Regions from separate parts of the Pedobacter sp. UYP1 genome, predicted to be linked through region 4. Evidence: riboswitches for the same ligand, from Rfam matches in the RefSeq annotation. Region 4 holds a riboswitch; each other region holds the start of a gene.
The links. Region 4 has a riboswitch for cobalamin ahead of ABIB30_RS11930 (TonB-dependent receptor plug domain-containing protein). Riboswitches for the same ligand answer to the same signal wherever they lie in the genome.
Positions count from the first base shown of each region.

Region 1: another riboswitch for cobalamin. It lies ahead of ABIB30_RS08225 (ABC transporter substrate-binding protein); the one in region 4 lies ahead of ABIB30_RS11930 (TonB-dependent receptor plug domain-containing protein).
Region 2: another riboswitch for cobalamin. It lies ahead of prpB (methylisocitrate lyase); the one in region 4 lies ahead of ABIB30_RS11930 (TonB-dependent receptor plug domain-containing protein).
Region 3: another riboswitch for cobalamin. It lies ahead of metE (5-methyltetrahydropteroyltriglutamate--homocysteine S-methyltransferase); the one in region 4 lies ahead of ABIB30_RS11930 (TonB-dependent receptor plug domain-containing protein).

Region 1 is NZ_JBEPPL010000003.1:88,920-92,525, reverse strand. It holds gene ABIB30_RS08240 (pyridoxal phosphate-dependent aminotransferase) at 1-56, shown strand, start outside; gene cbiB (adenosylcobinamide-phosphate synthase CbiB) at 41-976, shown strand; gene ABIB30_RS08230 (AAA family ATPase) at 984-1,520, shown strand; cobalamin riboswitch at 1,566-1,742, shown strand; gene ABIB30_RS08225 (ABC transporter substrate-binding protein) at 1,770-2,939, shown strand; gene ABIB30_RS08220 (iron chelate uptake ABC transporter family permease subunit) at 2,952-3,606, shown strand, end outside.
Region 2 is NZ_JBEPPL010000001.1:715,366-718,971, forward strand. It holds gene prpC (bifunctional 2-methylcitrate synthase/citrate synthase) at 1-751, opposite strand, end outside; gene prpB (methylisocitrate lyase) at 744-1,643, opposite strand; cobalamin riboswitch at 1,838-2,031, opposite strand; gene ABIB30_RS03175 (TonB-dependent receptor) at 2,311-3,606, shown strand, end outside.
Region 3 is NZ_JBEPPL010000003.1:49,450-53,055, forward strand. It holds gene metE (5-methyltetrahydropteroyltriglutamate--homocysteine S-methyltransferase) at 1-1,271, opposite strand, end outside; cobalamin riboswitch at 1,454-1,639, opposite strand; gene mgrA (L-glyceraldehyde 3-phosphate reductase) at 1,704-2,708, opposite strand; gene ABIB30_RS08030 (BF3379 family histone-like protein) at 2,769-2,948, opposite strand; gene ABIB30_RS08035 (response regulator transcription factor) at 3,173-3,535, shown strand; gene ABIB30_RS08040 (tetratricopeptide repeat protein) at 3,532-3,606, opposite strand, start outside.
Region 4 is NZ_JBEPPL010000004.1:409,561-413,166, forward strand. It holds gene ABIB30_RS11920 (penicillin-binding protein 1A) at 1-172, opposite strand, end outside; gene ABIB30_RS11925 (polyphosphate kinase 2 family protein) at 427-1,308, shown strand; cobalamin riboswitch at 1,349-1,539, shown strand; gene ABIB30_RS11930 (TonB-dependent receptor plug domain-containing protein) at 1,635-3,606, shown strand, end outside.

The DNA.
Region 1 (3,606 bases), on a different contig from region 4:
GTCAAAATGAAAATCAATTGCTGATTAATGCTTTAGCTGAATGGAAAACTATATAATCATTGTAATCCCCTTGCTTGCAGGTTATCTGCTGGATTTGCTCTTTGGCGATCCCGAAGGTTTACCTCATCCAATCCGGTTTTTTGGCAGTCTGATCAATTTAGGTGAAAAACACCTGAACAAAGGAAAATTCAGATTTCTTAGAGGAATGATTATGGTGCTGATTTTATGTTCCGGAACATTTTTAGTTTTTTATGGAGCGATCCATTTTATGCTAAGCCATAGTGTACCTGTATATTTTCTGTTTGCCACTGCCTTTGTCTATTACGCTCTGGCTAATAAAGGACTAATTACAGAAGGGAAACAAGTTTTTGATATTTTGAAATATAAAGGGCTCGAAGCCGGGCGGAAACGTTTATCCCGTATTGTAGGGCGCGACACCTCAAATCTGGACGAACAACAGATCCGTGTAGCCGTATTTGAAACTATGTCAGAAAACCTGAGCGACGGCGTAATTGCACCACTATTTTTCTACTTTATCGCTGGTATCCCTGGTATGCTTACTTATAAAATGATCAATACACTGGATTCCATGATCGGTTATCGGAATGAGAGGTATGAATATTTTGGAAAATTCGCAGCACGTCTGGATGACGTTGCCAACTTTATTCCGGCAAGAATAACAACTGTATTGATGCTGCTGGTAACTTTTAGTATGCGGGGCTGGCAATACGTGATGAAATATGGACATCAACATAAAAGCCCGAATGCTGGTTATCCTGAAGCGGCACTCGCCGGAATACTGGATGTTCAATTTGGAGGCCCGAATGTTTACCATGGGATTTTGGTTGATAAACCACTTATCGGTAGCAACAGCCGGGAAATTAAACACGAAGAATTCAAAATAGTGAGCAGTATCAATCAGGGTGTTTGCCTGCTCATGGTTTTGTCCATCAGTATTTATTTCTTTCAGCTCTAACCACTCCATGATCAGTCCAGTACAAAAATATATCATTAGCGGAGGGCCCGGCTCAGGGAAAACAACCTTGATTAACGGATTGCAGCAACAAGGTTATTTTTGTTCTGAAGAAATATCCAGAAAGATGATCATTCAGGAGAGCGCAAAAGGATCATTCTGTTTGCCCTGGATAGATATTTCCTGTTTTTCAGCTAAAGTTTTACGAGAAATGATTCTTTCCTGGAATCAGGCACCTGCAGATCGCATTGTTTTCTTTGACCGTGCTATTCCTGATATTATTGCTTACCTGGATGTAGCTGAGGTCGCTGTCCCGAAAGAATATTATACTGCTTTAGGGCTTTACCCTTACCACAAACAGGTTTTTATACTCCCGCCATGGGAAGCTATTTATGTGAATGACAGTGAGCGCTGGCAAACCTTTGAAGAGGCTGTACTCCTAAATGAAGCTATCAGGAAGGCATATATTGCCTGCGGATTTGAGCTGATTGATGTTCCCAAAAACTCACTGTCAGAGCGCATTGCATTTATCCTCGATTTTATCTAGGTTTGCAGTCTTAAGGCTGCATTTTAGGGAAGCATCTGTTTTAAGCTCATTAAGACTTGAACAAGTGCCTGTAAAATGCTTTAAGGGAATCCCGGCGTAAATCCGGAACAGTCTCCGCTGCTGTAAACCTCATTATTGAACTGCTGTTAATACCACTTTCGCAAAGAAGGGAAGGTTGCAGTTTGAGGAAGTCAGAAGACCTGCCTTATGAATAGTTATTAAATGCTTTCGGAAGAAAGGCTAAACTTTATGATGAAAAAAACAAATTATTCATCATTCAGAGGAATATTCCCCTGTCTGATCGTTTCTCTGTTGCTGATAACCTCTTGCAAACAGAACCAGTCTGGTCAAAAACATACCTCCGCAAAAACCGGCAGTGCAGCAATTAAATACGCCAAAGGCTTTAATATCGACTATTATGATGACTATAAACTGGTCAGTATTTATTCCGGTATGGGGGCACATGCAGATACTGTTCAATATGTTTTATTAGCGAAAGGGGCGAAGGCTCCTGAAGGCTATAAAAAAGCACAGCTGATACAAATCCCTGTCCAGAGCTTAATAGCGATGTCATCTATGCATATCGCATTAGCTGATTTTGCAGGTTCAGCAAATGCGATAACAGGTTTGGGGAGCTTGAAATATGTAAGTTCTGAAACCGTAAGAAAAAACATAACTGCGGGTAAAGTCAAAGAAGTAGGCATAGACGGAACCATGAACGATGAAATGCTGATCAGTATGAAACCGGGCCTGGTGATGGTGATGGGTAGCCCTGATGCTAAATTCAGTAAATACGAAACGCTGACCGGCGCGGGTGTACCCGTAATGCTCAACTCTGAATGGCTGGAAACTACACCGCTTGGCCGTGCAGAGTGGGTTAAATTAATGGCCGCATTGATGGATAAAGAAGACTACGTCAATACTAAATTTGAGGCAGTCGAGAAAGAATATAACCGCCTGGCAGCAATAGGAAAAAAGGCGGTGACCAAACCAACACTGGTTTGTGGTATGCCTTACAAAGGGACCTGGTATGTACCAGATGGTGACAGTTACATGGTTCAGTTTCTTAAGGATGCCGGTACAAATTATAAATGGGCGGATGTCCATGGAAAAGGTAGTTTGCCACTTAATTTTGAAACTGTTGCCCCAGTTGCTTTACAGGCAGATTTCTGGCTGAATGTGGGAACTGTAGATAGTAAAAATGATATCAAAGCAATAGACAGCCGTTATGCTGATTTTAAACCATTCAAAGAAAGTCACATTTTTAATTTTAATAAAAAGGTAAATGATATTGGTTCCAATGATTATTGGGAATCCGGAGCTGTTAATCCACAGCTAATCTTAAGCGACTTAATCAAGATCTTTCATCCCGAATTACTACCAGATTACCAGCTCGTTTATTACAAGCAATTGAATTAATTCCTTAAGAAATTGAACAAAATAAAAGTTTTAGTATTGCTGGCCATATTAGTGGTGGCATTCCTGCTTGATGTAGCCCTTGGTTCCGTCCACATCCCTTTAAAAGACGTGATCAAGGTCTTATTTACCCCAGATGCAGGAAATGATACCTGGGTTTATATCATTGAAAAAATCAGGTTGCCTAAAGCATTGACAGCCATTATTGTGGGCTGTGGCTTATCTGTAAGCGGTTTACAAATGCAAACACTTTTCCGCAATCCGCTAGCTGGGCCCTCAGTTTTAGGGATTACTGCCGGTGCCAGTTTAGGGGTGGCCCTGGTCATGCTTTCAGCCGGGAGTATTACCAGTTTATATACCATTAAAGAACTGGGTATTTCGGGAAGCTGGTTAATTATTGTGGCTTCCTCTTTAGGAGCAGCATTGATCATGATTCTGATCGTATCCATTTCCTCTTCTTTAAAAGATAATGTTATTGTATTGATTGTCGGCGTGATGATTGGGAATATCACACTTTCAGTAATTAGTATCTGGCAGTATTTTAGCTCACCTGAGCTGATTAAAGATTATTTGCTTTGGACATTTGGTTCTTTGGGCGGGGTAACTGGCGGGCAGCTGTTAATTCTGGCCGTTGTTGTTTTTGCTGGCTTATTCATCTCATTCTTGTCTT
Region 2 (3,606 bases), on a different contig from region 4:
CCTCATCTGGCGAATTATAGCGGCTCTGTATATCAAAAGCAACTTCATTCGCGCCACCATGTTTAGGCCCGCGCAATGCACCTATTGCCCCTGTGATAGCCGAATAAATATCAGAACCTGTTCCCGCAATTACCCGGCTGGTAAACGTAGAAGCATTAAACTCGTGTTCTGCATATAAGTTAAGTGAGATCTGCATCGCATCTACCCACGACGCTGAAGGTTTACGGCCATGTAAAAGATGTAAGAAATGTCCACCAATTGAATCATCATCCGTTTCCACTTCTATAATTTTCCCATTATGTGCATAATGATACCAATATAAAAGTGCAGAACTGAAACAAGCCAGCAGCTTATCGGCAATATCTCTGGTTCCGGCAATATTATGATCATCCTTTTCAGGCTGTATGCTGCCAATTGCTGATACCGTGGAGCGCATTACATCCATTGGATGCGCAGCCGCAGGTATCTGCTGTAAAATGTTCTTAACCGAATTAGGCAGTCCCCGAAGTGACCTTAACTTAGTCTTGTAATTTGTCAATTGTGGTTTAGTAGGTAAAGAACCGTAAATAAGCAGGTAAGCTACTTCCTCAAATTCGGCTTTTTCTGCTAAGTCCAGAATATTATAACCCCGGTAATGTAAATCATTCCCATTTTTCCCTACGCTGCATAAAGCAGTATTCCCTGCTACAACGCCCGAAAGTGCTACACTTTTCTTCGGTTTGAACGTTGGCGTCTCCTGGTTATCAATCATTTTTCTGTGCTTTAAAAAGATTATCTAATTTTTGCTCGTAATTGTGGTATCCTATACTTTGATAAAGTTCTTCTCTGGTTTGCATAGTATCCAGCACATTCTTTTGTGTACCATCTTTCCGGATGTGCTGATAGACATTTTCAGCAGCTTTATTGGCTGCGCGAAAAGCAGATAATGGATATAATATCAAACCTACACCTGCATTTTTAAGTTCGTCAACAGTATACATCCGGATCATCCCAAACTCAGTAATATTGGCCAGGACAGGAATTCCTGTAGCATCTACAAATTTTTGATAATAAGAGAGATCTGGTACGGCCTCTGCGAAAATGAAATCTGCTCCTGCTTCTTTATAGGCAACAGCTCTTTCCAATGTTTTTTCCAGCCCCTCTATTGCAAAAGCATCCGTTCTGGCGCCAATCACAAAATGTTCATCAGTTCTGGCATCTACAGCAGCTTTCAAACGATCTACCATTTCTGCTTTACTCACCACTTCTTTACCTGGGCGGTGGCCACAACGTTTCGCTCCTACCTGATCTTCGATATGAAGCGCAGCAGCACCAGCTTTGATCAGTGATTTCACAGTACGGGCCACATTAAATGCAGATGGGCCAAAACCTGTATCCACATCGACCATCAGCGGCAAATCGCATACATTGGTGATCCGCCCGATGTCAATTAGTACATCTTCCAGCGTAGTAATTCCCAAATCTGGAATTCCTAATGAGCCGGCAGCTACGCCTCCACCTGAAAGATAAATTGCATTGAATCCTGCTTTTTGTGCTAATAAAGCATGATTAGCATTGATCGCTCCCACAATTTGAAGGGGACTTTCTGTTTTTAAAGCCTCCCGGAATTTTTGACCGGGGGTTTTAGGGTCGTTTGTTTGCATCGTCAGTTTTTTTTGAAAAATTAGCTTCGGTTAAAAATGTTCTTAGATTTTTAATACAATGCTGCTGACAGGAAGATTTTAAGAAAAGACGGATTATAAAAATACGCGGCAATACAAACACATGAATATCAGGGACGTATTTTTCCAGGTAAGAATAAACACCTTTCAGACTAAAAGCTTCGAATCGCGAAAGCATTGTCCATTCGGAACAGGCAGGTCTCCTGACTTGTAACAATTTTCATCATCCTTCCCATTCTATCGGTAGAACAGTGGATATTTTTGGATGAAAACCTTTTTTTTGTTACTTACAGTTGCGCGACAGTTCGTGATTTACACACGATTCCCTATTAATCTACAATGAAGTATTACCATTTCCGTTTGATGTAATATGCAAAGAACAGTTTTGCAATGTAGAAAATAAAACCAAATAAAATTAGCTTAACACCGTTAAATTGCTCGCTTTAATTTCATATAACTTATCTGTTACGTTTTTTTAAAGCACACAAACATCATTTAAACACAATTGAAGCATTTTCAAAAGGCATGAATTAGTCTTGCCGCTACAACCTGCAAGACTATCTCTTTGATCAATGTAGACTAGCGTAAAGATGTCATAACATCAACTTCATATACGCAGAACATCTTTGTCAAAAAAGAGAATATTTATATGAAAATTATGTCCACCAGCTTTAAAAAATTGTTTGGTTTACTTATTCTGTTCACCCTGTCAGCAAGCACTTTAAAAGCACAGCTAACCCTAAGAGGTAAGATCGATACTCAAGAAAGCAGTCGCTTGATAGAAGGTGCTACAATTACCCTGAACCCTGTGCACAAAATGGCCAAATCTGCTTCGGATGGCTCGTTTGTACTCACAGGTTTGAAGACCGGAGTATACCAGCTGGAAATTTCAAGTGTTGGCCTTATTAAGTTAACTAAAACGATTAAATTGAGTAAAGACACTGTAATCACAGTGATGATGACCGATAACTCATCTAACTTGAATGAAGTTAGTATTTCAGTTGGTAACAGAGGAAAAAGCAGAAGTATCATCAAATCGCCAGTCCCTGTTCAGCTCATCTCTTCTCAGGAGATTAAAACTTCTGGTTATACCAACACCGCTGAATTGATACAAATGCTTGTTCCTTCATTTACCCAGAATCGTATTGTAAGAGGTGATGGGTCAGAAACGATCAGGCCTAGTACCATGCGTGGTATGGGAACCGATCAGATGCTAGTGTTAGTCAATGGAAAAAGAAGACATATCAGTGCTTTTCTGATTGCTGACAATACTGGTGTCGATTTAAATGCGGTTCCAGTATCGGCTATTGAATCTATCGAAGTATTAAAAGATGGTGCAGCGGCTATTTATGGATCAGATGCGATTGCCGGTGTCATCAATATCATTCTGAAGAAAGATACCGGGGGCAGTGTTGATGTCCAAAGCGGAATTACTTCCAGAGGAGATGGTTTCAATTCAAAGGTTGGAATAGACAAAGGCTTCGCTTTAAAAAATAATGGTGTACTTAATGTCGCTGTACAAGGATTATATGCAGAAAAAACCGTCAGGGCTGGTGCTGATTTAAGAAAGCAGTATTTTGGAACTATTAAAAATGCAGCCGGTAATGTGACTTATTCAGACCCCGTGGGCGATGCAAAAAATGCCGCATACGCTGCCGATCCAAAAGTGACTATGATTGAGGGAGACCCGCAGAAAAAGGTGTTGGGAACAATGATCAATTATTCACAGCCTTTAAAAAATGAAGGCAAAATCTATGCATTTGGAGGTGTAAATTATAACAATACTTTAAATGGAAGTAACCGTTTCAGATTACCAAGTGATGATGGTACGGTGCGTTCTATCTATCCAGACGGCTTTTTAGCCAGGGGTAAAATAGTAACCACAGATTACTCTTTTGCGGGTGGCTACAAACAAGACTTTAAATCATTGGGGATGATGGATGCC
Region 3 (3,606 bases), on a different contig from region 4:
TAAAGAGTTAATCTATTTTCATCTTTTTCAGTTACTCCAGCAATACGATTTTTCACCGCATCATTATGAATTAAAGCTGAAGTTCTGCGACTTTGATTCGCAGCAACGTTATCCTGTAAAGCCGTAATTGCATTATTTGAAGGCGCTTGACCAGCCAACTGCTTCAGGTTAACTATTTCATCAACCTTCTGACGGGCAAAAGCAAGCCATTGTTTGATTTCTGGCTTCAGCGTTTTCTCATTGGTCTCCAATGTTAAATCACAAGGAGAATGAATCAATGAACAAGAAGGTGAAACTAAAACCCGTTCCTCACCTATTCTCTCTATCGCCAGGTTTAACTGCGAAAGTGATTGCTGAAAATCATTTTTCCATATATTTCTTCCATCAACCACCCCTAAAGATAATTTCAAATGACCAGGAATGGCTGACAAAACACGTTCCAATTGCTCAGGAGCTCTAACCAGGTCAATATGCAATGCCGTAACCGGAAGCGATGCTGCCAAGTCCAGGTTATCTTTTAATCCTTCAAAATAAGTAGTTAGAAGAACTTTCAGGTTTGGAAACTGTTTTTTGATTTCCTTATAAACATAAGTATAAGCATCTTTTTCCTGCTGCGTTAAATCCAGCACCAGGAAAGGCTCATCAAACTGTACCCACTCTACCTGCTGTGCGTCTAACTCTTTTAAGATTTCCAGGTATACTGGCAGCAGATTTTTGATCAGTTCAATCCTGTGGAAACCTTCTTGCTTTTCCTTTCCTAAAAGCAAATAAGAAACAGGGCCGATAATTACCGGTTTGGTTTTTACCCCAAGTCGTTTGGCCTCATTATATTCATTGATAATTTTCTGAGAAAAAAGCTTGAAAGTCTGATCCTTATAGAACTCCGGTACAATATAATGGTAGTTGGTATCAAACCACTTGGTCATTTCCATCGCAGTGATATCAATACCGTCTTTCTGATAGCCCCTTGCCATCGCAAAATAGAGATCAAGCTCCGTATTAGCTTTGTTTAAAATAACTTCGTGGTAGCGTTTTGGAATTGCGCCAACAGTCAGAGAAAGATCCAGTACCTGATCATAAAAAGAGAAATCATTTGACGGAATAAGGTCTATACCTGATTCCTGCTGAAGCTTCCAGTTATTTGCACGGATTTCTTTTCCTGCTTGTAATAGGCTTTCAATAGATGTTTTGCCCGACCAGTAAAGTTCACTGGCTTTTTTGAGCGCTCTGCTGCTACCTATTCGCGGATAGCCAAGATTGTTTGTTAGCATTTTCATTGCTTTTTAAATGATAAAAAAATCAGTTAAAAGCTCTTTTAAGCTAAATGTTCACAATGTTTTATAAAAGAAGAGATCACATGCATGCACCAAAGCCCCCCTTAAACGTAAACTATACGCTCAGCAGCCAACAAAAAATGCATCATATCTGACCAAAAGCTTCATTTCGCGAAAGCATTGTCAATTCGGAACAGGCAGGTCTCCTGACTTGTAACATTTTTGCCATCCTTCCCATCCCGCAGGACAGTGGATATTATTCCGGCAAAAACTGTGAAGTTACTTACAGTTGCGCGACAGCTCGTGATTTGCACACGATTCCCTATTAATCTGCGTTAAGCAGAACCTTTTCCGTTTGATGAAGAAAAAATAGTAAAGAACTTAATCAACTCAAATATAATTGAAATTAGAATGTATCGGTCAGTAAAATCAGTTTTTATCTGAATTAGATAAAACATGTTCAATCAGACTCAGTTCCTCTTCGCTAAAAGATAGCTGATCAAGGCATTGAATTGAATCTGCAAGCTGTTCTGGCCTGCTTGCCCCTACCAATACAGAAGTGATCCGGTCATCTCTTAAAATCCAGGATAAAGCCATCTGTGCAAGGCTCTGTCCACGTTTAACCGCTAAAGTATTTAACTCCTGTAACTGATGAAGACGTTCCGCCGTAATCTGATTTTCCTGTAAGAACCCATGTGGCTTTGCTGCCCTTGAATCTTCAGGAATACCATGCAGGTATTTATTCGTGAGTAAACCCTGGGCCAATGGTGAAAATGGAATACAGCCCACACCTTGTTCACCCAGCAAGTCTAATAACCCGCCCTCTATCCATCTCTCAAACATGGAATATTTAGGCTGATGAATTAAGCAGGGGGTTCCTAATTCTTTTAAAATACGTAATGCTTCAGCCGCTTCAGGCGCAGCATAATTTGAAATTCCGACGTATAAAGCCTTTCCCTGACGAACCATTAAATCAAGGGTAGCCATTGTTTCTTCCAGAGGCGTTTCCGGATCCGGACGATGGTGATAAAAGATATCTACATAATCAAGTCCCATACGTTTTAAACTCTGGTCCAGACTGGAAACTAAATATTTTTTAGACCCCCAGTCCCCATAAGGACCATCCCACATCGTATAACCAGCTTTAGAAGAAATAATCATTTCATCCCGGTAAGCCGAAAAATCCTGCTTTAAAATCGTACCGAAATTCTCTTCTGCCGATCCAGGAGGCGGGCCATAATTATTTGCGAGGTCAAAATGTGTGATTCCACTATCAAAAGCGAGTTTTACAATATTTCTGGAATTTTCCAGCTGATCAACGTGTCCGAAATTGTGCCATAATCCTAAAGAGATGGCAGGTAATTTTAAACCACTTTTACCGCAACGGCGGTATTGCATTTGAGTATAACGTTCAGGGTTGGCTAGGTATGGCATAGAAAAAGGTCAAAAAAAGAGGGTAATAAAACCCCCTCTTCAGGTAAGGTTGTGCTAAATTTATTTAGCTGTGTTTTTTTTCTCAGTTACTTCAGTACGGATATCCTGAGCAAGAACTTTTAAATCCTGCATTGCTTTACGTACTCTTGTTCCTGCTGCACTATTACCTGCAGAATAAAACTTCTCAGCATCAACTTCAACAGAAGCAAGCAATTCTTTTAGTTTTGAAAATTTTTCCATGTTTTAATTTTTTATACAGAGCCAAATATATAACTTTTGGGAATTAAACATACAGAACAGCCTTTTAATTGCTATCATATCTGATAAATAAGCTATAATCGTCTTTTCGCAAGCAGAAGAAAAATGACGCTGTAATTTCACACCGGTCAAAATTTGTACCTATTTTTGTTCACTGAATGATTAACCATCTTCAACAAAAAATAAAGAACAGGATATAAAGCCTTATGAATAAAAAGATATTAGTATTGGAAAAGAACAGAGATATTCTTGAACTGATTAATATTGTACTCACAGATGAAGGTTATCATGTTGACTTGCTATCCTCAGAAAAAGAAATATTTGAACATATCAGAAATTTTCAGCCTGATGCAATTCTGCTGGATGTAATCAGCCCGACTGAAGAAGGGACTGCTTTATGCAAGACCATTAAAGCGGCCGAAGATTCCAGCCATATTCCAGTAATTGTCTTATCGACTCACCCGAGGCTGGAAGTAGTGAAAGAGATATGTGCAGATGAAGTTGTAGCTAAACCATTCGATATCTCTTTCTTACTCTCTACTATAGAACACCAATTGATCAGTGCTTAAAGTTTATGTTGTGTTTTAAGGTATTTCAGATATTTCTGGTCATCCTCAAAGAGCTCAGCTCCTTCCATTTC
Region 4 (3,606 bases):
AAGTGTAAAGCTCCGAACCTACACTTTGAGTAGGCAGTTTAATATCCTTGTAGGAAGGAGAGTAGCCAAACAGCCACAGAAAATTCAGTTGAAGTGCACAGAAGAAAATGATGATACAGAAAATAAATACGGAGAAATAACGCAGGTATTTATTATGGATCTCTTTAAACATATAGTATGGTCAAAAAATTAGTAAAAATTGTAAGCTTGCTGAGCCTATATCCAAATCAAACCATTAAACGAAAGGGTTGGATTCTTAAGTGTATATACTGGAAATATAGCTCAATTTAGAAGGCAAAGAAAGACAATTTAAACCAAATTCAGAATTTTATAAACAAGAAATAGGTACGGGTAGTATTTGATATGGCTTGATTTTTGGTAAATTGAAATCCCGTCTGATCAGATGCGATTTAAATGATACAATCCATGAGTAAAGAAACCAACCGCTTTTTAGCGCCCGCAGGTCAAAAGATAAAGTTAAAAGACTACAGTACCCATTATAATGGAGACCTGGGTAAGAAGGTTGGTAAGGCTACACTTGCCTCTGTAAAGGAGAAATTAAGCAATCATCAGGAAACATTATATGCTGAAAATTCACATTCAGTACTGATCATTTTTCAGGCGATGGATGCCGCAGGAAAGGATAGTGCAATCTCGCATGTGATGTCTGGTTTAAATCCACAGGGTTGCCAGGTATTTAGTTTTAAAACGCCTAATGCTAATGAATATGCACATGACTTTTTATGGAGGCACTATTTAGCGTTGCCACAAAGAGGGCGGATTGGTATTCATAACCGGTCACATTATGAGAATGTACTCGTTTGTAAGGTTCATCCTGAATATATATTAAATGAAAGAATTCCGGGTTATGAGGATGTTAAAAAAGTAGATAAAAACTTTTGGAAAGCGCGGTATGAAAGCATTCGTAATTTCGAGAAACAACTGACTGAGAATGGAACGATAATTCTTAAGTTCTTTCTTTATGTTTCAGAGGAAGAACAAAAAGTGCGTTTTCTGGACAGAATAAATGATCTTTCAAAAAACTGGAAGTTCTCTTCTGCAGATATTGCTGAAAGAGCACTCTGGAAAGATTATATGGTAGCTTACGAAGATGCGATTACAGAAACATCGACTAAAAATGCACCCTGGTATATTATCCCGGCTGATAAAAAATGGTTCGCCCGTTTGACCATCAGCCAGATCCTTGAAGAAACTTTCAAAGGGATGAAACTCAAATATCCTGTACTGCCCGCTGAGGAAATGGAAAAATTAGAAGGGTACAAGAAAAAATTAATGGGGGAGGAGTAAAAAAATTAAATAGCATGTCATGCTATGTCGCTTATTTTAATAACTTTGCGTCGCTTTTGGTTCCTGATCTCAACGATCTGGATTAAAAGGGAATATGGTGTAAATCCATAACTGTCCCGCAGCTGTAAGCTCCTAAACGGAATTCGTATCCAGCCACTCATGTTATAAATATGGGGAAGGCATGAATATCCGGGAGTAAGTCAGAAGACCTGCCTCTAGCCTTATAATTTCATAGCTTTCGGGGATTGAAGCTAGGGGTGAGTGCTTTTTATTGACGTAATCATTTCCTTAATCTGCTGTTTGCTGTGGGTAACCCTCACAACAAAATGACTAAAAGAAAATTTGCCTTTGATGGCATCTGTAATTCTTTTTTCGGCTTTTCTGCTATACTATGGCTTGGGGTTTTTGTGCCCTTTAGTTCTTCAGCACAAACCGACTCCGTAAAAAAGGCGAATGAGCTGAAAGAAGTTTCTATTCGTGCTATAAAACTTGGCAAACGCCAGCTTTCTGCGTCCCCATTACAAATTTTATCCGGTAAAGATCTCGAAAGATTAAACAGTTTATCGGTTGCAGATGCGATCCGGTTTTTCTCTGGTGTACAATTGAAAGATTACGGAGGGATAGGAGGTTTAAAGACGATAAACGTCAGAAGTATGGGAACTAATCACACTGCCGTATTTTATGATGGTGTACAATTAGGAAACGCACAAAACGGGCAAGTCGATCTGGGCAAGTTTTCCTTAGACAATATCGAAGAAATAGAACTTTATAATGGACAGAAGAGTACCATTTTCCAATCTGCAAGAGGTTTCGCCTCCGGAAGTTCTCTATACCTGAACGCTAAACATCTTGAATTTGAAAATGGGCAAACCGATCATGTTAAAGCTTCTGTTAAAGGAGGCTCATTTGGGCTGATTAATCCAAGCATGTTGTGGCAGCATAAAATCAGCAATGCCATTTCGGCTTCTTTGAGTACAGAATATAAAAATGCTAATGGGCGCTATAAGTTCAGGTATACCAATGGAGTTTATGACAGCACATTTGTAAGAAAGAATGCCGACATCGAAACGATGCGTTTAGAGGCAGGATTGAATGGCAAATTGCAAGACAGTAGTGTTTGGGCAGCCAAAGTATATTACTATAAAGATCATCAGGGATTGCCTGGTGCAATTGTCAGCAATAGATATGACTTCACTCAGCGCTTATGGAATGAGAGCTTTTTTGTTCAGTCCAGCTATAAAAAAGAGGCGGGTAGATATAACTTGATGGCCTCGGCAAAATATGCACAAGATTATGTGCGGTATCTGGATCCGGATTTTGTTAAAGACGATGGATTCCTGGATAACAGATTCAAACAGCGGGAGCTTTATTTGTCACTGACCAACCGCTATAAAATCAATTCGTTCTGGGATGTGGTTTTATCTGGTGATTATCAGTATAACACGCTGGATGCAAATCTTGACTACTTTGCTTATCCCACCAGAAATACCTTTTTGACAGCATTAGCTACTCAAATCCATTTTGAGAGAATAGATGTGCAGGCCAATTTACTGAGCACTTATGTAAATGATAAAGTAAAACAGTTTTTTTCTGCGGGAAACAAAAATGAACTTACGCCTACAGTAATGGTTTCATGGCAGCCATTTGACAACTTGAAGGAATTCCGTATACGCGGTTTTTACAAGAGCATTTTTCGTATGCCTACTTTTAACGATTTGTATTATACCGCTATCGGAAATACATTGCTCAAACCAGAATATACCAAACAATATGATCTGGGACTGACCTATATCAAGACATTTAAAGGACAGAGATTACAACAAATATCGATTCAAACTGACGCTTATTACAATAAGGTAAAAGACAAAATTGTTGCTGTACCCAGCGCAAACCTTTTCCGCTGGAGCATGCAAAACTTAGGCAGGGTAGAAATTAAAGGGTTGGATGTGAATGTACAGACCGCATGGAATATCGCCACGGATCTTTCCTTGACTACCGGGTTAACTTATACTTATCAGCAAGCACTGAACGTAACGGATAAGAACTTGAATTATAGAAATCAGATCGTATACACACCTGTCAACAGTGGTTCTTTTATTTTGGGCGCTGACTGGAAAAACCTGGCCATGAATTATAGTTATATCTATGTTGGTCAACGGTTTAATCAGGGATCCAATAATGTATATAACTATGTACCTGCCTGGTATACGCATGATATTGCCTTTCATTATACCAAAGTGTTGAAGCATGACCGCATTCGTTTTTCTGCCGAAGTAAGCAACTTCCTGAATCAATATT